3 regions of the Arthrobacter sp. CC3 genome follow, and region 2 is predicted to be linked to each of the others. Evidence: riboswitches for the same ligand, from Rfam matches in the RefSeq annotation. Region 2 holds a riboswitch; each other region holds the start of a gene.
The links. A riboswitch is a leader RNA that binds a small molecule or an ion and turns the genes downstream of it on or off. The one in region 2 is predicted to bind S-adenosylmethionine.
Positions count from the first base shown of each region.

Region 1 (6,922 bases), on a different contig from region 2:
ACGATCGAGGTGACCTGGTACCCGAGTGACACGCCGGAGTAGCGCATCCGGGTGGGGAACATTTCAGCCATGATCGCCGGCTGGCCGGCGTACATCAGTGCGTGGAACAGGAGTCCGATGGTGATGGCGGCGAGGATGACGAGGTCATTCTTGGTGTCCATCATCGGGAAGGCGAAGAAGCCCCAGGTGCCGCCGAGGATGGCGCCGGCCATGTAGACGGGCTTGCGGCCGAAGGCATCCGAAAGCTTGCCGACCATCGGCACGGTGCAGAAGTGGATGAAGTGCGCCACCAGCAGGAGCAGGAGGATCCTGGACGTGTCGGTCTGGACTACAACCTTCAGGTAGGTGATGGAGAACGTGACCACGAGGTAGTAAAGGATGTTTTCCGCAAACCGCAGGCCCATGGCGGTGAAGACACCGCGCGGGTACCGGCGGAACACCTCGGCCACGCCGTAGCCCTTGTTCTCAACGACCACTTCCTTGCGTGCCTCGAGGAAGATGGGGGCATCCTGGACCTTGGTCCGGATGTAGTAGCCCACGATCACGATCACTGCGGACAGCCAGAAGGCGACGCGCCAGCCCCAGCCGAGGAAGTCGGCCGAGGACAGCGTGGAGGACAGCGTGAACAGCACGCCGGTGGCGAGCAGGTTGCCCAGGGGCACGGCGGACTGCGGCCAGCTGGACCAGAATCCACGGGACTTGCTGGGGCTGTGTTCAGCCACGAGCAGCACGGCGCCGCCCCATTCCCCGCCGACGGCGAAGCCCTGAACAAACCGCAGGAACACCAGCAGGGCGGGAGCCCAGTAGCCGATCTGCGCGAAGGTGGGGAGGCAGCCCATCGCAAAGGTGGAGACGCCCACCAGGATGATGCTCAGCTGGAGCAGCTGCTTGCGGCCGAACTTGTCACCGAAGTGGCCAAAAACGATGCCGCCGATGGGACGGGCAACGAAGCCCACCGCGTACGTGACGAAGGCGGCAATGATCCCGTCCAGCTCCGTGCCGGAATTGGGGAAGAACATCTTGCCGAAAACCAGTGTTGCCGCCGAGGCGTAGAGGAAGAACTCATACCACTCAACAACAGTGCCGGCCATCGAGGCCGTCACTACCTTCTTCAGGCCGGAGGCCTTGACGTCAGTCTCATCTACGCGCCTTGCGGCGGAGTCTTGCGTGCTCATTTGTGAACTCCTTCGGCGTCTCCGTCGACGCCATGTGGACCATTCCGTAGCGGCCGCGTGTGATGTGCACCACCAACGCGCGCCGGTCCCCTAGAGTATGGACTCACATTGCCGCAGGCTCAACGCCATTTTCTGCAGGACTGCTCTGCAAAAATGCACATTGGGCCAGCGGGCGATATGCGAAGAAGCGCGGCCTAGGCGAAGAAGTTCTGCCGCAACTGCGTGCTGAGCTGGCCGATCTCGGTCAGGAAGCCGTCATGGCCGATGGGCGCTTCGATGACGTGCACGGGCACATCCCCCGGGAGCGCCGCCGCGAGTTCATAGGACTGCGCCGGAAAATACAGCCGGTCCGTATTCACGGCGGCTATAAAGAACTCGGCCGTGGCCCGTGCCAACGCGTCCTTGAGCGGACCGCGCCCGCGGCCCACGTCGTGGCTCATGAGCGCTTCGGTGATGGCGATGTAGCTGTTGGCATCGAAGCGCCGGACCAGCTTGGTGCCCTGGTGGTCGAGGTAGCTCTCCACCTGGTAGCGGCCGCGGCCCCCCAGCGACACCGCTTCGAGCGGGCTCTCGCTGCTCTGCGCGTTGCGGCCGAACCGGGTCTCCAGCTCGTACGCGGACCGGTACGTGATGTGGGCTATCCTGCGCGCCAGGGCCAGGCCGGCTTCCGGCTCCGGGCCGCCGTAGTAATCGCCGTCGTTGAAGTTGACGTCCTGGCGGATGGCGAGGGTCTGGGCCTGGGCAAAGGCGATCTGCTCGGCCGTGCTGCTGGCGCCGATGGATATCACGGCACAGCGCCGGACGCGGTCCGGGTAGCTCACGGCCCATTCCAGCGCCCGGGCTCCGCCCAGGGAGCCGCCCAACACCGCGTACCAGCTCTCGATCCCCAGTGCATCCGCCAGCCGGGACTCGGCCGCCGTCGTGTCCCGCAGGGTCACCAGGGGGAAGCGCGAACCCCAGGGCTTGCCGTCCGGGGCCGGGGTGGACGGGCCGGTGGAGCCATAGCAGCCGCCCACGATGTTAATGGAGACCACGAAGTACTTGTCCGTATCAACGGGGGCGCCGGGGCCGGCCAGCTGCTCCCACCAGCCTTCCTCGTCGCTGGCACCCCTGGTGACGTGCGTGGTGCCGGTGAGGGCGTGCTGCACCAGCACGGCGTTGGAACGGTCCGCGTTCAGCGTGCCCCACGTTTCGTAGGCGAGCGTCACGTCCGGAAGAAAGCCGCCGGCCTCCAGTTCCAGCCCGCCAACGCTGAGGAACTTGACGGTGCCGTCAGGGGCGTTGGTGTCCACTGTGTTGATATCTGTCCGGGTTCCCGCCGTGCCGGCGCCTGTGCTCTTATCCGCGTTCTTTTCCACTCCGTGGACATTTGTTTCGGGTACACCGCTGCGGGTGACGGCAATCGTCATCTGAGGACCTCTTCTTCGCGCTTGCCCGCCGCCAACTGGCCGGCAGGCCAGGTCTTCACCCGGGGCACCCCGCCGCGAAAGGAGGGTTGCCGGCCAGCAAGCCGGGGCTGTCGCTGGCACTCATGACCTTCAAAGAGTCTACGAAATGCGTCGCCGCAATGGCTAAGAATGTGACATCAATATGACTCCCGGCGTCGCGGACGCCGGGAGTCATAGTCCTCAGTCGCCTTTGGCGGCGCGGAAACCGGCATCCAGGTCGGCGATGATGTCGTCGATGTGCTCCAGCCCCACCGAGAGGCGGACCAGGCCGGGGGTCACGCCGGCAACGGCCTGCTGCTCCGCCGTCAACTGGCTGTGCGTGGTCGACGCCGGATGGATGACCAGGGAGCGCACGTCGCCGATGTTTGCCACGTGGGAGTGCAACTCCAGGGCGTCCACGAACCGCTTGCCCGCCTCGGCCCCGCCGGCGATGTTGAAGGACACGATCGCACCGGTGCCCTTGGGTCCGTACTTGCGGCCGCGCTCGTACCAGGGGCTGGACGGCAGGCCCGCATAGGCGACGGATTCGACGTCGTCCCTGGACTCCAGCCACTCGGCGACGGTCACCGCGTTGGCCACGTGCCGTTCCACGCGCAGGCTCAGGGTTTCCAGCCCCTGGGCGATGAGGAAGGCGTTGAACGGGGATACCGCCGAACCGAGGTCGCGCAGCAACTGGACGCGGGCCTTGAGGATGTAGGACAGGTTCGCGCCCAGGGCACCGCCCGCCCCGAGGTCGCGGGCGTAGACAAGGCCGTTGTAGGTGGGGTCCGGCGTGTTAAAGCCCGGGAATTTCTCCGGGTCCTTTCCGAAGTCGAAGTTGCCGGAGTCCACGATCACTCCGGCGATGGCGCTGCCGTGCCCGCCGAGGTACTTCGTGGCCGAGTGGACCACGATGTCGGCACCCCATTCCAGCGGCCGGATGAGGTACGGCGTGGACAAGGTGTTGTCCACGATCAGCGGGACGCCGGCCTCGTGGGCAACGCGGGACACGCCTTCGATGTCCAGGACATCCTGGCGCGGATTGGAGACCACCTCGGCGAAGAAGAGCTTGGTGTTCGGCCGGACGGCATCCTTCCACTGCTGGAGGTTGTCCGGATCCTCGACGAACGTCACGGAGATGCCGAACTTCTTCAGGGTGTGGGCCAGCAGGTTATAGGTTCCGCCATAGAGGCTGGGGCTGGCCACCACATGGTCGCCGACTTCGGCCACGTTGAGGATGGCGAAGGTTTCGGCAGCCTGGCCCGAGCTGAGCAGCAGCGCCGCCAGGCCACCTTCCAGGCTGGCAACGCGCTGTTCCACCGCATCCTGGGTGGGGTTGCCGATGCGGGTGTAAATGGGCGCCAGTTCGGCCAGCGCGAAGCGGTTGGCGGCGCTTTCGGCGCTCGGAAACACGAACGACGTCGTCTGGTAGATGGGCAGTGCCCGGGCACCGGTGGCGCTGTCCGGCACCTGGCCGGCGTGGATCTGGCGGGTTTCGAATGACCATGCGTTGGACATCTGGGAGCTCCTTCTAAGGAAGGGCACCTCGGCCGTGCCGGACATGCCGTACTGGACATGCCCTGGCAGGACTGGTGCCGCGCTTGCCGCCCGGCGGTTGCCGGCAGGCCAGGTCTTCACCCGGGGCACCCCACCGCGGAACGAGGGTTGCCGGCCAGCAAGCCGGGGCTCGATGCTGGCGCTCATGACCTGGGCCCAGTCTAGGAAGGGCGGATCGCCTGTGAACAGCTTTGTGACGAAGGACGTCAGCGGCGTGATTTCACGGGCCTTGTGCGGGTCCGCGATGACATCCCATCTTGGTTAGGCCACCCTTAGCTGAGAGCTCCATCACAAAGTGCCAAGATGAGGGCATGCGCATGGATCACGTCTCTTACGCCTGTGAACAAGATGGCTTGGCTGCCACCACCGAACGTATTGCAACCGCCCTCGGCGTCGAAGCCGTGAAGGGCGGGGTACACCCCCGTTTTGGCACCCGCAACATGATTATCCCGCTCGCCGGGCACAAGTATCTGGAGGTGGTGGAGGTCCTGGACCACCCGGCCTCCGACAAGGCTCCGTTCGGGCAGGCTGTCCGGGCACGCTCCGCAGCCGGCGGCGGCTGGATGGGCTGGTGCGTCGAAGTGGACGACCTGGCACCGTTCGAAGAACGCCTCGGCCGCTCGGCTGTCAACGGCAACCGCAAGTTCCCCGACGGCCGCGAACTTGTCTGGAAGCAGATCGGCATCCTGGGCCTCATTGCAGACCCGCAGGTTCCGTACATGCTTAAGTGGGAAGGCGACCCGGAACTTCACCCGTCCAACGCCTACCCAAGCAACGTTAAGATGTCCAGCCTCACCATCGCCGGCTCGGCCGAACGCGTCACGGAATGGCTCGGCCAACCGGTGGAGAAGCCCCTGGAGGATGTGGCCGTTGAATGGGTCGCCCCGAAGGGAACACCCGGAATCCTCTCGGTCACCTTCGAGACCGCTTCCGGGGCAGTAACCATCTGAGCCTGTTCCACAAGGTGGTCCCCCAAGGGACCACCCGGCAGCCTGCTGCCCCCGATCTTCGGCCGCTATCAGCGGGTGCCAACGACGCCACCCACCGATAGCGGCCGAATCCTTTTAACCCGGCCGGTTCGGCTAACCCGGCCCGATCGGCTAACCCAGCCCGATCGCCTTGCCGAACAGGCTGAAACCGACGAACGCAACGATGTCCAGCAGCGCATGGGCGATCACCAGCGGCATCACGCGGCGCGTCTTCGTGTAGATCCAGGCGAACACGACGCCCATGACGGCGTTGCCGATGAACGGGCCGAAGCCCTGGTAGAGGTGGTAGCTGCCGCGGAGCATGGAACTGGCGAAGATGGCCAGCGGCATGCTCCAGCCGAACTTCCCGAGCCGGTCCAGCAGGTAGCCCACCACAATGACTTCCTCGACGATCCCGTGCCGCACTGCGGAGAGGATCAGCACGGGAATGGTCCACCAGTAGGCATCCAGCGCGCTGGGGATGATGGCGGTGGTGATGCCCAGGGCCCGGCCGGCCGCGTACAGCCCCAGGGACGGGATGCCGATCAGCGCTGCCAGGCCCAGCCCCTGCAACAGGTCCTTCCCCGGTCGGACGAAGTTGAAGCCGAGTTTGCGGAACGCCGAAGCGCCGGACTCCCCCGCCCCCCGGTGTTCAGTGAGGAAATAGATGACCAGGACCACCGGCACCAGGGCGAACAGAATGTCCAGCAGCTGGTAGGTCAGGTCGAAGTATTCGCGGCTGCTCTGCGAGCGGTTGAGGGTGGACGTACCTTCCGCCAGGGGCGCCCGCGTCAGCTTGTCGAGCAGCTGCACCACCGAATACACGGCGGACTGCCCCAGCGACAGACCCAGGACAATCCAGACTTCGATCCGCAGACGACGGCGGGAGGGAACCAGCATGTTCCTATCTTGCCTGCACTTGCTGGTTCTTTCCTGTCCGCCGCCTCCCTGAAGCCCTGCGGCCCGGGGCCTATGCTAGGAATTTATGAGCGCGCCCGACAAAATCATCATGATCCGGCACGGCCAGTCCGCCGCCAACGCCGACACCTCCATCTACAACAGGGTGCCGGATTACCGGATACCGCTCACGGAACTCGGCGTGGCACAGGCGCAGGCCGCTGGCGAGCAGATCCGCCGGGAGCTGGACGGGCAGCAGGTGTGCGTTTACGTCTCGCCCTACCTCCGGGCCTACCAGACCCTCGAGGCGCTCAACCTGGGCCCGCTCATTGAACGGGTCATCGAGGAGCCCCGGCTCCGGGAGCAGGACTGGGCGAACTTCCAGATCGCCGGGGACATCGAGGACCAGAAGGAACTCCGCAACGCGTACGGCCATTTCTTCTACCGGTTCCGTGAAGGCGAATCCGGCTCGGATGTCTACGACCGGATCTCCTCCTTCATGGAAACCCTGCACCGGCACTGGGCCAGGCCGGACTACGCCCCCAACGCGCTCTTCGTGACGCACGGGCTCACCATGCGGCTGTTCTGCATGCGCTGGTTCCACTGGTCCGTGGAGTATTTTGAGTCACTGAACAACCCGGACAACGCCGAAGTGCGGACCCTGGTGCGCACCCGCGTGGGCAAGTATGAACTGGACCAGCCGTTCAGCCAGTGGGTGGACCGCCGGGTGGATGAAACCGTCCTGGATGCGCCGCCGATGGTCTTCTGAGGCACCCTAGCGGGCGCGGACGCCCGCACGCCAGACGGCGTGGGTCAGCGGGATGCCCGGCCGGTAGGCCAGGTGGGTGGCTGACGGGGCGTTCAGCAGGTGCAGGTCCGCACGGTGGCCGACGGCGAT
Region 1 is NZ_JARCCY010000002.1:279,359-286,280, reverse strand. It holds gene PV761_RS01175 (MFS transporter) at 1-1,175, opposite strand, end outside; gene PV761_RS01170 (homoserine O-acetyltransferase) at 1,370-2,584, opposite strand; SAM riboswitch class IV at 2,597-2,712, opposite strand; gene PV761_RS01165 (bifunctional o-acetylhomoserine/o-acetylserine sulfhydrylase) at 2,804-4,120, opposite strand; SAM riboswitch class IV at 4,195-4,310, opposite strand; gene PV761_RS01160 (VOC family protein) at 4,471-5,109, shown strand; gene PV761_RS01155 (type II CAAX endopeptidase family protein) at 5,260-6,027, opposite strand; gene PV761_RS01150 (histidine phosphatase family protein) at 6,113-6,793, shown strand; gene hutI (imidazolonepropionase) at 6,800-6,922, opposite strand, start outside.
Region 1: another riboswitch for S-adenosylmethionine. It lies ahead of PV761_RS01170 (homoserine O-acetyltransferase); the one in region 2 lies ahead of PV761_RS17090 (DUF1737 domain-containing protein).

Region 2 (6,922 bases):
TGCCGGCGTCGGGCGCAATGGCCACCACCACCGAGCCATGCGGTGCGGCACGCGCCACCCTCAGGGCCGCCGCCACGGCCAGCCCGGAGGAGGGCCCGAGGGACAAGCCCTCCTCGTTCAACAGCCGGTGCTCCGTGGTGTACACCTCGTTGTTCGGAACGCGGAGGAAGCGGTCCACGACGCCGCGATCGAAGATTTTGGGCCATTCTGCTTCCGGCCAGGAGTTCCCCACGCCGTCCACCAGGATTTCCCCGGGATGGCCTCCGCTGTACACCGAACCAACCGGATCCGCGGCGATCACCTCCACATGGCCGCCGGATTTCTCCTTCAGGTACCGGCCGTTGCCGCTGATGGTTCCGCCGGTGCCGATTCCGGCCACGAAATGCGTCACTTTCCCGGCCGTCTGCTGCCAGATCTCCGGCGCCGTTCCTTCGTAGTGGGCCAGCGGGTTGGCCGGGTTGTCGAACTGCTGCGGCCGCCAGGCGCCCGGGTTCTCGGCCGTGATCCGCGCTGCAACGGCCCGCGCGTTCTCCGGCGACTCCGACGGCGCGGTCCAGTCCGTCACCACCACCCTGGCGCCGTAACGGTGCAGCGCGGCGATTTTCTCGGATGAGATGGTGTCCCCGGTAACCACCACTACAGGGTGCCCGGTCAGGGCACCGATCAGGGCAAGCCCGATCCCGGTGTTCCCCGAGGTGCTCTCCACGATGGTTGCACCCGGCTGGAGCTCACCGCTGCGCTCAGCCGCCCGGACCATGCTCAGCGCTGTCCGGTCCTTGATGGAGCCACCCGGATTATCCGATTCGAGCTTGACGTACACCGTGCTGCCGAGCCCTTTGGAGAGGACATCCAGCGGCACCAGCGGCGTGTTGCCCACCTGCGCCAGGACAGCCGCGGCGTCCGCCGCAACATCTGCAGCCTGAACCGCGTGCCTGCCTGTCATGGTGCTCATCGTTGCCTTTCCGTGCTGCCGGCGGGGCCGCCGTCGAATGCGGGGCCGTCGAATGCGGGGCCGAAGAAGCCGGCACCCAGGAAACCGTCCAGTTCAGCGGAAGCCTGTTCCACCAGCGCCGCCGCCGGCAGGTGCCGGGCCAGGAGGCCGGACAGACGGTGGACGACGGCGGCAGTCCCCTTTCCGAGCGGCCGCACCGCACGCGCTTCCGCCCCGCCCAGCAGGTACGCGGCGGTCAGCGCTTCGATGGCGAGCAATTTCCCGGCAGCGTCCACGGATCGCTCCAGCAACTGGAGGGCCAGCGGCGCCAGGGTGGAGTGGTCCTCGATGTCGGCGGACAGCGTGGGAGCCCCCAGCGTGGCCGGCGCTGCGAGGACTTTGAGTTCGGACAGCAGGCCGGCGGCCGAGTACCAGAGGAGCCCGGGCAGCTCTTCCGGCTCCAGCGGGGCTCCGTTCCTGGCAGCCTCGAGGTGCCGCTGGCGGATCCGGCGCTGCGGCGGGTAGAGCTTGGCGATCCGGCGTTCGCTGCTGATCCCCAGATGGGCAAGCCCCAGGCGCAGCGCCTCGAATGCCAGGGCCAGCTGCATCGGCTGGAAGTTCCCGCCGGACACCATCCGCCCGGAGCCGACGTCGGTGAGCGGGTTGTCGCCCCGGCCGTTGAGCTCCACCTCCAGGGCATCTTCCAAAGCGGTGACCTGCCACCGGACAGCGCCGTGGGTCTGGGGCGCCGCCCGGAAGGACAGCGCGTCCTGCACGGAAACCTCCCGGGTGTGGTCCTCCAGCCAGCCGCCTTCAAGGAGCCGCAGCACATGGGCCGCGGTGACGGCTTGCCCGTGCACGGCTTTGGCGGCCTGGACCGCCGGCGAAAACGGGCTGAGGTTGCCGCCGCCGTCGTGCCTTGCCGTCGCCTCAAGCGACAGTGCGAGCGCCGTGTCCGCAAGGTCGGCGAGCCGCAGGATGCGGTGCAGCGCCAGCGCGCCGACACCGATGGAATAGGAGTTTGAGCTGACCAGGGCCAGGGCTTCGCCTGGCGCCAGTTCCAGCGGGGCCAGCCCGGCGTCGGCCAGGGCCTGCCCGCCGGGCACCAGCTGCCCGTCCGCCCCCACGGCCTGTCCCTCCCCGATGGCGACGGCGGCCACCGCCGCCAGGTGCGTGAGGTCGGCGGAACCTACGGATCCTTCGCGCGGGATGGCGGGGACCACGCCCCGGTTGAGCATGTCAGCGTAGAAACGGGCTGTTTCCGGCCGGACTCCCGAGCCGCCCCGGCTGAAGCCCACCAGCCGCGCCAGGATGACGGCCCGGACCTCGTCAGCGCCCAGCAGGTCCCCCACTCCGCTGTTGTGGTACCGCACCACCTGCACCTGGTAGGCGAGGATCGACTTCTCCTCCACGGCGGTGTCACGCCCGGAACCCAGCAGCGTATTGAGGCCGTAGACGCGGTGGCCGGAGTCGATGGCCTGCTGCACCACCTCCCGCGAGCGCCCGACCAGCTCCAGCGCGTCCGTGCTCAGGACGAACTTCACGGCCGGGTCAGCCGCGGCCTCGGCGATGTCCCTGGCACGCAGGTGCGCCGTGCCGATGAGGAAGTTTCCGCTGCCGTTGCCCATGGGACTAGAAGTCCAGCAGGTTCCGGCGGAAGCCGCCGTCGCCATAACTTGTCCGGAGCAGCCCGCGGCGCCGCAGCACGGGCGCCAGGCGGTCCAGCACCCCGTGGACGGTGGCCGGGTCCACGAAGCCGGAGAACAGGAACCCGTCCCCGCCCACCTGGGCCCCGGTCTCCTCGAGGTAGTCAGCAATGTCCTCGGCTGTGCCGATGATGCTGTCCCCGGCGCCGCCGCTGCGGGCCTGCAGGAGCTGGCGCAGCGTGGAGCCCGGCGGACCGGCTTTGGCGAAGTGGTCCAGGGTGCCCTGGTTGCTGTTGGTGGTCAGTTCAGGGAGCGGGGCGTCAAGGTCGAACTTTTTGAAGTCGATGACGGAGAGGTACGAGATGGAGTTCAGCTGGCTGTCGATGTCGCGCTGCGTGAGTTGGCGCCGCTGCTCCCGGAGCTCGTCCGCTTCTGCCCGGGAGCCGACCACGGTGGGCTTGAGGACGAACAGCACCTTGACGTCGTCGGGGTTCCGCCCTGCCGCGGCTGCCTCGGCCCGGATCGAGTCCCGGTAGGCCTTCATGCCGTCCGCACCCCTGGCCAGGGCGATGGCGACGTCCGTGTTGGCACCCGCGAACGCCTTGCCCCGCGGGGATGCCCCGGCCTGCACCAGGACCGGCTCCTCGGGCAGCGGCGCCGTGTTCAGCGGCCCCCGGACTTTGAAGAACTCGCCGTCGTGGTTGATCGGGTGGACCTTCGTGTGGTCCGCGAAGATGCCGGCCTCCGCGTCCTCCACGATCGCGTCCGGCTCCCAGCTGCGCCAGAGCTTGCGCACCACGTCCACGAATTCCTCCGCCTTCTCGTAGCGGAGATCGTGCTCAATCTGCTGGTCCAGGCCGTAGTTCTGCGCGGCAAGGTCGCTGCCGGAGGTCACCACATTCCAGCCCACCTGGCCGTTGGAGAAGTGCTGAAGGGTAGCCAGCAGCCGTGCCGCGGTGAACGGCGGGTAGAAGGACGCACTCACTGTGGGAACAATGCCCAGGTGCTCGGTGGCGGAGAGCAGGTACGGAACCAGGGCCAGCGGATCGTGTTTGGGAGCGAAGGACGCCTGGGCCAAGGACACTTCGGCGCTGCCGCCGTAGGTGTCCGGCACGGTGAGGGAGTCCTCGATGATGAACAGGTCCAGCCCGGCCCGCTCAAATTCGCGCACGGCGTGCTGGTACAGGGCGGGTTTTTTCCAGTCGTACCCGATGCCGTAGCCGGGCGTGCCCCAGCCCTGGACGCCGAAGCCGTGACCCACAAACCAACCGAAGTGCAGCATGGGACTGACTGTATTCCCGTTCGATCCATTCACGGCTGCCTGATTTCATCCGGCGTTACAGCGGTTCATCTCCCGTCATTATCCTCCCGGCAGGTTCTTTTGTAACGGCAATATGGGGTCACGTACGGGTCACCGGAAACGCGGGGGCAGTGCCGCGTTCTGCCATGTCCCGTTACGGAAGATGACGACGACGGCGGTGCGGGCCGCCGTCGTAAGTGTTACGTTTTTGGGGAGTAATGAGAACCGGTGCCAAGCCCTGACTGGCCGGTCGGCAACCCTCCTTCCACGGCGGGGTGCCTCAGGTGAATACTCGGCATATCGACCCATTCGAGCTGCAAGCGTGAGAGAAGGAGATCCGTCGTGTCTGACGCACCCGCCCCACTGGCTACCGAACCGGCCGCCGCCGGCCAGGACCAACCGGCCCAGGACCTGCCCCAGGAAAAGCTGGCCTACAGGCTGATTACCGGCCCCGACGACCGCTCGTTCTGCGAGCGCATCTCCGCGGCCCTGGCCGATGGCTATGTTTTGCACGGGAGCCCGGCAGCCACGTTCAACGGCACCAGCGTGATCGTGGCGCAGGCCGTGGTGCTGCCCGCAGCCATCGCCAGCTCGGACGCCGCGGTGGCAACGGCGGTGGACGAACTTGAGTTCGACCTCGACTTCCCCGGCGAAGGTTTCGAGGGCCACGCATGAGCTACGCCGGAGACCTGACCCCGCAGGACGCCTGGGCCAAACTGGAACAGGGCGCGGTACTGGTGGATGTCCGCACCGAAGGCGAATGGGCCCACATCGGCATCCCGGACACAAAAGCCACCGAAAACGATCCCCTCTTCATCCAGTGGACGTTCCCCGGCGGCATCCCCAACCCGGAATTCATTCAGCAGCTGAAGCAGCAGGCACCGGAGGACACCGGCGTCGAACTGGTGTTCCTCTGCCGATCAGGCGTCCGCTCGATCGCCGCGGCAATCGCCGCCACGCAGGCCGGCTTCACCGCCTACAACGTCCTCGAAGGCTTTGAAGGCGAACCGGACCGTTACGGCGAGCGCACCGTCAACGGCTGGAAAAACCGCGGACTGCCCACCAACCTCGGAAAGAACTAAGTGACTTTCAATCCCGACGCCGCCGGCTGGAGCCCCGACACCCAGGCTGTCCGCGGCGGCCTTGACCGCACCAACTTCCAGGAGACGGCCGAGCCGATCTTCCTCAACTCCGGCTTCGTGTATGAGTCCGCAGCAGCCGCAGAACGCGCCTTCACCGGCGAAGACGAACGGTTCGTGTACTCCCGCTACGGCAACCCGTCCGTGGCCACGTTCCAGGAGCGGCTCCGGCTGCTCGAGGGCACCGAGGCGTGCTTTGCGACGGCGTCCGGCATGTCCGCCGTCTTCACGGCCCTCGGTGCGCTGCTGGCCGCGGGCGACCGCGTGGTGGCTGCCCGGTCGCTGTTCGGCTCCTGCTTTGTGATCCTGAACGAAATCCTGCCGCGCTGGGGCGTGGAAACGGTGTTCGTGGACGGTCCGGACCTGGAGCAGTGGCGGGCCGCCTTGGCCGAACCGACGACGGCGGTCTTCTTCGAGTCGCCGTCGAACCCGATGCAGGAGATCGTGGACATCGCCGCGGTCAGCGAACTGGCCCACGCGGCCGGGGCAACGGTCGTCGTCGACAACGTCTTTGCCACTCCCCTGCTGCAGCGCTGCGGCGAGCTCGGCGCAGACGTGATTGTGTACTCCGGAACCAAACACATTGACGGCCAGGGACGGGTGCTCGGCGGCGCCATCCTGGGCACCAAGGAGTTCATCGACGGACCGGTCAAACAGCTCATGCGCCACACCGGGCCTGCGCTGTCCGCCTTCAACGCCTGGGTACTGACCAAGGGCCTGGAGACCATGGCGCTGCGCGTCAACCATTCCTCCGCCTCGGCGCTCCGCCTGGCCGAATGGCTCGAGGAGCAGCCGGCTGTCAGCTGGGTCAAGTACCCGCTGCTGAAGTCGCACCCGCAGTACGAGCTCGCCGCCAAGCAGATGAAGGCCGGCGGCACCATACTCACGCTGGAGCTCTCGCCGTCGGCGGGCCGCACGGCGAAAGAGGCAGCCTTTGCGCTGCTGGACGCGCTGCGGATCATCGACATCTCCAACAACCTTGGCGATGCCAAATCGCTCATCACCCACCCGGCCACCACGACACACCGCGCCATGGGTCCGGAAGGGCGCGCAGCCATCGGGCTGAGCGACGGCGTGGTCCGGCTGTCGGTTGGGCTCGAGGATGTCGACGACCTCATCCGCGACCTGGAGCAGGCGCTCAAGCAGATCTGACCGGCGCAGGGCGGAACCGCCTTGTGAGTCATGCTTCGTGGTGGCCTTTCTGCTGGACCTCGGTGGCGGTCTTCTGCCCGGCCACTTGACGCCGGTGCAAGGATGAAGTCATGTCCTTCTTTGACGATGTGCCGGAGCCGCCCCAGCGGCCGCGCCCGCCCAAGCACGTACCTCCGGTTTGGGCCGGCCCGCCTTCTGACGAGCTTCCGGCGGTTGTCCCGCTGGGCCAGTTCCTTCACCGGTCGGCGCGAATGATCATGGCGGCGAAAAGCGTGGACGTCTTCTCCATCGGGTGCCTGATCGAGGTGGTGTGGTGCGTCCGCCGGTCCGATGAGACGGACAGTCAATGGAGCGTTGTAACAGATCAGTGTTTCAACCGCGGCGGCTACCGGTTGGATTCGGAAACCGGCCGTGGGGGCGCATTGCGTTTTGGTGTCGCCCTTCCGGACGGACGGAAGACCACCACTTCCCATCTGCACCTGGGCATGTTTGACGGATCGGAGCAGGTGGCGGGGCCGGTGCTGATGATGGCGGGCGGCGGAGGCGGTTCAGCGAACGACGAGGAAATTTTCTCCTCCACGCGGTTCTGGCTCTGGCCGCTGCCGTTGGGCGGGGACACCCTACTGGTGGCGCAGTGGGATGACCTTGGCATGGCCGAGGTGTCGGTGCACATCAGCGGCGAACTGCTCGCGGCCGCGACACCGAAAGTGCAGAAGTACTGGATTTCGCAGTAGGTTCGGCTAAGCCCAGAATG
Region 2 is NZ_JARCCY010000031.1:7,900-14,821, forward strand. It holds gene PV761_RS17075 (cysteine synthase family protein) at 1-952, opposite strand, end outside; gene PV761_RS17080 (aromatic amino acid ammonia-lyase) at 949-2,559, opposite strand; gene PV761_RS17085 (NtaA/DmoA family FMN-dependent monooxygenase) at 2,564-3,892, opposite strand; SAM riboswitch class IV at 4,092-4,206, shown strand; gene PV761_RS17090 (DUF1737 domain-containing protein) at 4,241-4,552, shown strand; gene PV761_RS17095 (rhodanese-like domain-containing protein) at 4,549-4,959, shown strand; gene PV761_RS17100 (O-succinylhomoserine sulfhydrylase) at 4,960-6,168, shown strand; gene PV761_RS17105 (hypothetical protein) at 6,279-6,902, shown strand; gene PV761_RS17110 (nuclear transport factor 2 family protein) at 6,909-6,922, opposite strand, start outside.

Region 3 (6,922 bases), on a different contig from region 2:
TGGGTGTCCAGCTCATGCTTGGACTTCTTTTCGGCCCTCTTTTGCTTGATGGACTTGTCCGACTTCTTGGTAACCTGCCGGTGCGGCGATTTGTCAGGCATGTCGCCCTCCCTAACATCGGGGCCCTCGAATAGGCCCCGTGCTTGTAAGGTACGCCTGTTTTGCTCCGAATGTAACTGGTCAGGAACCCGGCACTTCAACGTCGACGATACCGACGAACCGGCTCCCGATGCCCTCGTATTCGCTGCGAACCAGACCCGGCAGAACCGGGGGCAGGTCCGACGCCGCGTGGTGGACGCAGCAGACGTACGTGAACGGCGGCCACCATTTCTTGGGTCGGGCGGCTTCCGAGAAGCCGCAGACGGCGCAGGTCAGCTGGACCCAGACTGGCCGCTTGCCGGTCCGGTTTGCCTTGGACTGGACAAGCCAGGCCGGGGGATTGTCCAGGAGTTCGGAAAGCTCGGCGTCGGAAAGCCTGGCGGGGATACCGTGACGGTGTGCCATTTCCAGCGGGATGTCGAGGATCTGAGCTGCTTCACGTCGCGTAACCATCGTTTAACGATACGGGATGCGGAGCAGCTCCACGTTCACGACGGCGGGACAACGGTGCCGGGGCCGGGTCTCCACATGCTGTCAGCCGGCGAGCTTCACCCGGCGAGGGCAATGCCCGCGCCGGCCGCGGCGAGCCCGGCCACGAGGTTGACCGTGATGTTCAGGGCGGCGGCCGCGTACCTCACCTCGCTGACGAGACGGATGGTGGCCGTGGTCCAGGAGCTGAAGGTTGTCAGCCCGCCGGCCAGCCCGGTGGCGATCGCCGCATGCCATTCCGCGCCGAGCCCGAGCCTGCCGGTGACGCCCAGGGAAAGGCCGATGATCAGCGACCCGGAGACATTGACCACCAGCGTAGCCCAGGGCCAGTGCCGGCGGTCGCCCGCGCGGTGCGCGAACCACGTATCGATGGAGAACCTGAGCAGGCCTCCCGCAACGCCGAAGATTCCCACCAGCAGCGCTGTCATGATCCGCCTGTCCGGTCGCTCAGGGCCTTGCCCGCTTTCCAGCCCGCGGCGGCCGCACCGAGCCCCAGAACCAGCGAGAGGCCGAGATACGTCAGCCAGGTCAGGTGCTGGCCGGAACGTGCCTGCTGGTCAACGGAAAAGACCACCGCGGAGAAAGTCGTGAACGAGCCCAGCAACCCCGGCCCGATCCCGGCCCGCAGCCAGAATGCTGTCCTGGGGCGTGCGATCCACAGGGTGGTGAGCGCGGCAAGGACAAAGCTTCCGCAGACGTTGATGGCTAAAGTGGTCCACGGGATGGCACCCGCGGGTTCCGGAAACAGGACGCCCAGGCCATAGCGGAGTTCCGTCCCCACGAGTGCCCCGAGAGCCACGGCCGTCCAGGCCCGCCAGCCGGCGCTTCCAAGGGCCTTCATTCAGGCGGCACGCATTCAGGCGTCCGCCAGCCGGCACCCGGCGTGGAGTGAATCGCTGTAGACCCACAGCGCTGACGACACCTCATCGGCGAGGTCGAATTCGCGGCCGGCGCCGGCGGTGCCGATCCGGACCACCAGTGCGCCGCCGAACGGCTTCCGGCCGAGCACTTCGATGTCGGCATCGAGGTCGATTTCCTGGGCGGAAAGATAGCGCAGGAGTTCGGGGTTGTCGTCGCTGATCCGGGTGATCCGGCCGGTGTGGCCGTCGTCGAGTTCGCTCATCCGGTGGGCGTGCGGCATGTGTACCGTGCCGTCCGCTGCCGGGATGGGGTCGCCGTGCGGGTCGCGCAGGGGATTGCCGAGCTTGCGGGCCATCCGCTCAATGAAGGTATCCGACACTGCGTGTTCCAGGAGTTCGGCTTCGTCGTGGACTTCATCCCAGCTGTAGCCGAGTTCCTGGACGAGGTAGGTCTCGATCAGGCGGTGCCGCCGGACCATGGAGAGCGCGAGCCGGATCCCGTCCGCCGTGAGCGTGATGGCGCTGTATGGCTTGTGGTCAACCAGTCCCTGGTCCTTGAGTTTGCGGACCATCTCCGAGACCGAGGAGTTGGCGACTCCGAGCCGCTGGGCCAGCTGCGAGGACGTGATGGGCTTGTCCTGCCACTCCGTGAAGGAGTAGATGACCTTGACGTAGTCCTCGATGGAGGAGGAGGGCGCGCTGGTCTTCACGAGTCCAAGCCTACCGCTTTGGCTGCGGGCACTCATGCTTTGAACGCCCGCCAGGTCTGGGTGAGGTATGGGAGTCCGATGGTGTCCGCCGGGGAATGGCCCAGGTGCTCGTGGAGGTACCAGTCCAGGTTGTGGCGGACCTTTGCGCGCGTATTCTCGCCGGCTGCGAGGTAGTAGCTGCGGGACTTTGCCAGCTCGACGATGTCTCCGGTGGTCACGGGGTCTTCCCAGCGTGTCAGGTGGCTCTCGAGCCCGTCGAACTCCGGCCCGATCGCTGGGCGGAAGTCCGGCTTGTGCACGTCCCCGGCGTGCATGATCCGGGAGAGGCGGTGGACCCAGGGGACGGACGTGTCCAGCTGGTTCCACACCAGTCCCAGCACCCCGCCGGGGCGGAGGATGCGGGACAGTTCGGTGCTTGCCAGGAGCGGATCGCACCAGTGCCAGGCCTGGGCAACAACGACGACGTCGAACGCCGCGTCGGGGAGTCCGGTTGCCTCCGCTGTTCCCTCTGTCGCCGGAACTCCCGGCAGGACGAGCCGCAGCTGGGCAAGCATGTCCGGTGAAGGATCCACTGCGGAGACTGCCAGGCCGCGCTGCACCAGCAACGCGGTGAACTTGCCCGTCCCGGCGCCGATGTCAGCGGCGTCGGATGCGCCTGCTGTGCCGGCCCCGGCTGCGCCCCCGGCGCTGTGGATCAGCCAGTCCGCTGAGTCGCCAGGGTAGCTTGGGCGGACACGGTCATAGTGTTCACCGCCGTCCTGGAAGCTCTGGCCGAGCTCGTAGCGGCGCTGGTGGTGCAGTTTGGGGCCTCCCCGTGCCACGTGCAGTCTCCTTCGGGCAGGCTGGAATTCTTACCCCTCGAATTTACCGCACGGACCGCGGCCCGCAGGGCCCCCGGGCCTTAGTCGTCGGTGCAGGGTGCTGCGCCGGCGGTGCCGGGGGTGTTGGGAGCCCACTCGGGGTAGCTGCGGGTGTCGTTGGCCGGCACCCAGCGGCCGGCGTCCACAACGTAGTCCCAGCCCAGGCCAGTGCGGCGGAGTTCCTCGATGCCGGCGAGCAGGCGCTGGGCGTCCTCCAGCCGGGAGCCGACGCCGAAGCTTGCGCGGAGCGAGCCCGAGGGCAGTCCCAGCCGCTTGAGCAGCGGGTGGGCGCAGAAGCGGCCGTCCCGCAGGCCCACGCCGTGTTCGGCGGAGAGGTAGGCCGCAACCAGGCCGGCGTCGTAGCCGGCAACGGAGAAGTTGACCACACCGATGGTGTCATTGGTGTCGCTGAAGATCTGGTGCACGGTGACGCCGTCGATCCTCTGCAGCCCTTCTACCAGGAAGGAGCGGATGGCGGTCTCATGGGCGTGCCACAGCTCCTGGTCCAAAGCGCCGATGACCTGGGTGGCGCGGGCAAGCGTGGCAGCCCCGAGCACGTTGGGGGAGCCGCCCTCATGCCGTGCCGGTCCCGTGGCCCAGCTGACGGAATCCAGCCGGGCCTCGCGGACGGCTCCGCCGCCTGCCAGGTGGGGTGTCCCGGCGTCGAGCCAGTCCGGCCGGCCCACGAGGACGCCTGACCCGAAAGGCGCGTACAGCTTGTGACCCGAGAAGGCGAGGTAGTCGACGTCGTCCGCTGCGATATCGATGCGGCGGTGCGGGGCCAGCTGAGCCGCGTCCACCACAATCCGTGCGCCGTATTCGTGCGCAAGTGCGGCCAGTTCGCGGATCGGAAGTATTTCGCCGGTGACGTTGGAGGCACCGGTGACGGCCAGCAGGCTGATGTCGCCCTGCCGGAGTTCAATGCGGAGGCTTTCCAGGGTGGCCTTCAGGGTGGGGGCGGCAACCACGCTGCGGTGCGGCACGCCCTGCCAGGGGAGCAGGTTGGCGTGGTGTTCGATGTCGAGGTAGAGCACCTCACCGGTGTGGCGGCCGTCCGCCACCGGCAGGCAGCCAGCCAGCAGGTTCAGGGAGTCGGTGGTGTTCCTGGTGAAAATGACGGAATCGTCCGGCCTGCCACCGACGAAGCCGCGGACGATGTTCCGTGCATTTTCGTACACGGACGTGCTGATCTGCGAGGCGTAGCCGGCGCCGCGGTGCACGCTGGCGTAGTACGGCAGGATCTCGTTGAGGTACGCCGAGACGATGGACAGTGCCGGTGCTGATGCGCCGTAATCCAGGTTCGCGTAGCGGACATGGCCGCCCTGGATCAATGGAGCCTGGATCTCCGCGCCGGTCACGGCCGAGAGGGGGCGCCGGGCGACGCTGAACCGCTCGTCCAGGCGGGTTGTGGCGGGGGCGGTTCCGGGGTTTGCGGGGAACGTGGCAGTAGTCATGGGGACCTCACTGTAAAGGGACCCCTCACTCCGGGGATCCGCGCTTGCCGGGTCCGTTCCGGACCGGCCTGGTCGTCACCCGGGGCACCCCACCGCGAATGGAGGGTTGCCGGCCAGCAAACCGGGGTTTAGCGCTGGCACTCGTGACCTGTTTCGAGATTAGGACATTGACGGCGCCGCGGGAAAGCTGCGGCAATTATTAAGCGGATTGTTACGTGCGCCGGAAGAAGGGCGATGCGGCCGAATAAACGACGGCGGACGCCCCCTTGGGAGGGGCGCCCGCCGTCGTTTATTCGGCACTGCGTTCAATCAGCAGCGCCTTGATCAGCCTCGCTCATGGCCGCACCCGGGGGTGCCGTGCGTGTTAGAGGAGGTCGTCGATGTCCGGGTTAAGCCGTTTGAGGACCTCGGAGTGGAGGATTGAGTTGGTGGCGAGGGCGTTCCCGCCGAAGGGACCGTCCACTCCCTCCAGCGAAGTGAAGCGGCCGCCGGCTTCCGTGACGATGGGCACCAGGGCGGCCATGTCGTAAAGGTTCAGCTCCGGCTCGCAGGCGATGTCCACGGACCCCTCGGCCACCATGCAGTAGGACCAGAAATCGCCGTAGGCCCGGGTCCGCCAGACGTCCTCCGTGAGGCCCAGGAATTCGTCCAGGTTGCCGCGCTCCTTCCAGCCGCTAAGGCTCGAGTAGGAGAGGGAGGCGTCCGAGAGCTTGGACACGTTCGAAACCTTCAGGCGGGTGGCGGCCGCAAGCGACCGTCCCATATAGGCGCCGGCCCCTTTCGCGGCCCACCAGCGCTTTCCCAGCGCCGGCGCGCTGACCAGGCCGACCACCGGCTCGCCTTCATCCACGAGGGCGATCAGGGTGGCCCACACCGGCACGCCGCGGACGAAGTTCTTGGTGCCGTCGATCGGATCAATGATCCACCGCCGGGAACCGTGCCCGGAACTGCCGAACTCTTCGCCGAGGACGGCATCCCGCGGGCGGGAACGGGACAGTTGGCCGCGGATGGACTCTTCAGCTGCCTTGTCAGCATCCGTGACCGGAGTCAGGTCCGGTTTGGTTTCAATCTGAAGGTCCAGCGCCTTGAAGCGGCTCATGGTCTGGGAGTCGACAGAGTCGGCCAGGACATGGGCGAGGCGCAGGTCGTCGTTGTAGCTCGAAGCGGGTTGGGTCATGGTTCCAAACTACCGTCTCTTGGCCGGCCGGGCGGGATGTCAGGTCCCTGGCCCCTCCGCCTGCTAGGAAACGATGCCGAGTTCCTTCGCTTCCTGCGCTTCCATCCGGGGATCGGTACCGAGCAACCGGCGCAGGGACGCGAGCCGCGCCGCGCCCGACGGCCCTGCGTGTCCCTCGGCCACCCAGGCGTCCACTCCGCAGTTGACGGCGGACGCATCATGCTTGCAGCCGCGTTCGCAGGAATCCGTGCCGGGTTCGAGGTCGGGGAACGAACGCAGGATCCGGTCCGGGTCGACGTGGGCAAGGCCGAACGACCGGATGCCCGGGGTGTCAATGATCCAGCTTCCGGCCGGCGCGTCACTGATCCGCAGGGCCAGTGCCGACGACGACGTGTGCCGTCCGCGCCCCGTGACGGCGTTGACTCCTCCCGTGGCCCGCTCAGCGCCGGTCAGGGCATTGACCATGGTGGACTTCCCCACGCCCGAATGCCCCAGCATGACGGTGACCTTCCCGTCGAGGTGCGCACGGAGCTGCGAGACGGCGTCGCTGTCGAGGCGCGCGGACAGCCCGTCGTCCGAGCGGGCATCGATGCCGGAGGCGGCGGCGTCGGCGGTCCGGCTGATGATGACCGGGAAATCAAGGTGCCGGTAGTTGGACAGGAGTTCGGTGGGATCCTTGACATCCGCCTTGGTGACCAGCAGCAGCGGCTCGATGCCGGCGTCGTAGGCCGCCACCAGGGCGCGGTCGATGAAACCGGTGCGCGGCTCCGGATTGGCAGCGGCGACCACCACCACGAGCTGGTCCGCATTCGCCACGACTGCCCGCTCAATCGGATCCGTGTCATCGGCGCTCCGCCGCAAAAGGGTGCGCCGGTCCTGGATTTTTACGAGCCGGGCAAGGGTGTCCGGTTCTCCGGAAACGTCACCCACCAGGGACACGAAGTCCCCGGCCACCACCGGCGAACGGCGCAGTTCGCGTGCCCGCGCGGCCACCACGATGCGTTCGTTGCCGCTGTCTTCGCCCACCACGGCCGTGTAGCGCCCGCGGTCCACCGTGATGATCCGGCCGGTCACGGCGTCGTCATGGCTGGGCCGGTCCTTGGTCCGGGGACGGGTACCTTTCTTGTTGGGACGGACCCGGATGTCGGATTCGTCCCATGTGCCGGTGCTACGCCCCACTGGCCTGTTCCGTCTGCCGGGCCGGCTGTGGTGTCAGCATGGCTTCCCACAGCTGCGGGAAGTCCGGCATCGTCTTGGACGTGGTGCCGATGTC
Region 3 is NZ_JARCCY010000009.1:134,749-141,670, reverse strand. It holds gene PV761_RS07760 (hypothetical protein) at 1-101, opposite strand, end outside; gene PV761_RS07755 (hypothetical protein) at 181-552, opposite strand; gene PV761_RS07750 (CrcB family protein) at 648-1,016, opposite strand; gene PV761_RS07745 (CrcB family protein) at 1,013-1,429, opposite strand; gene PV761_RS07740 (metal-dependent transcriptional regulator) at 1,445-2,158, opposite strand; gene PV761_RS07735 (class I SAM-dependent methyltransferase) at 2,191-2,979, opposite strand; gene PV761_RS07730 (aminotransferase class V-fold PLP-dependent enzyme) at 3,060-4,472, opposite strand; SAM riboswitch class IV at 4,508-4,621, opposite strand; gene hisN (histidinol-phosphatase) at 4,837-5,649, opposite strand; gene PV761_RS07720 (ribosome small subunit-dependent GTPase A) at 5,713-6,828, opposite strand; gene aroA (3-phosphoshikimate 1-carboxyvinyltransferase) at 6,818-6,922, opposite strand, start outside.
Region 3: another riboswitch for S-adenosylmethionine. It lies ahead of PV761_RS07730 (aminotransferase class V-fold PLP-dependent enzyme); the one in region 2 lies ahead of PV761_RS17090 (DUF1737 domain-containing protein).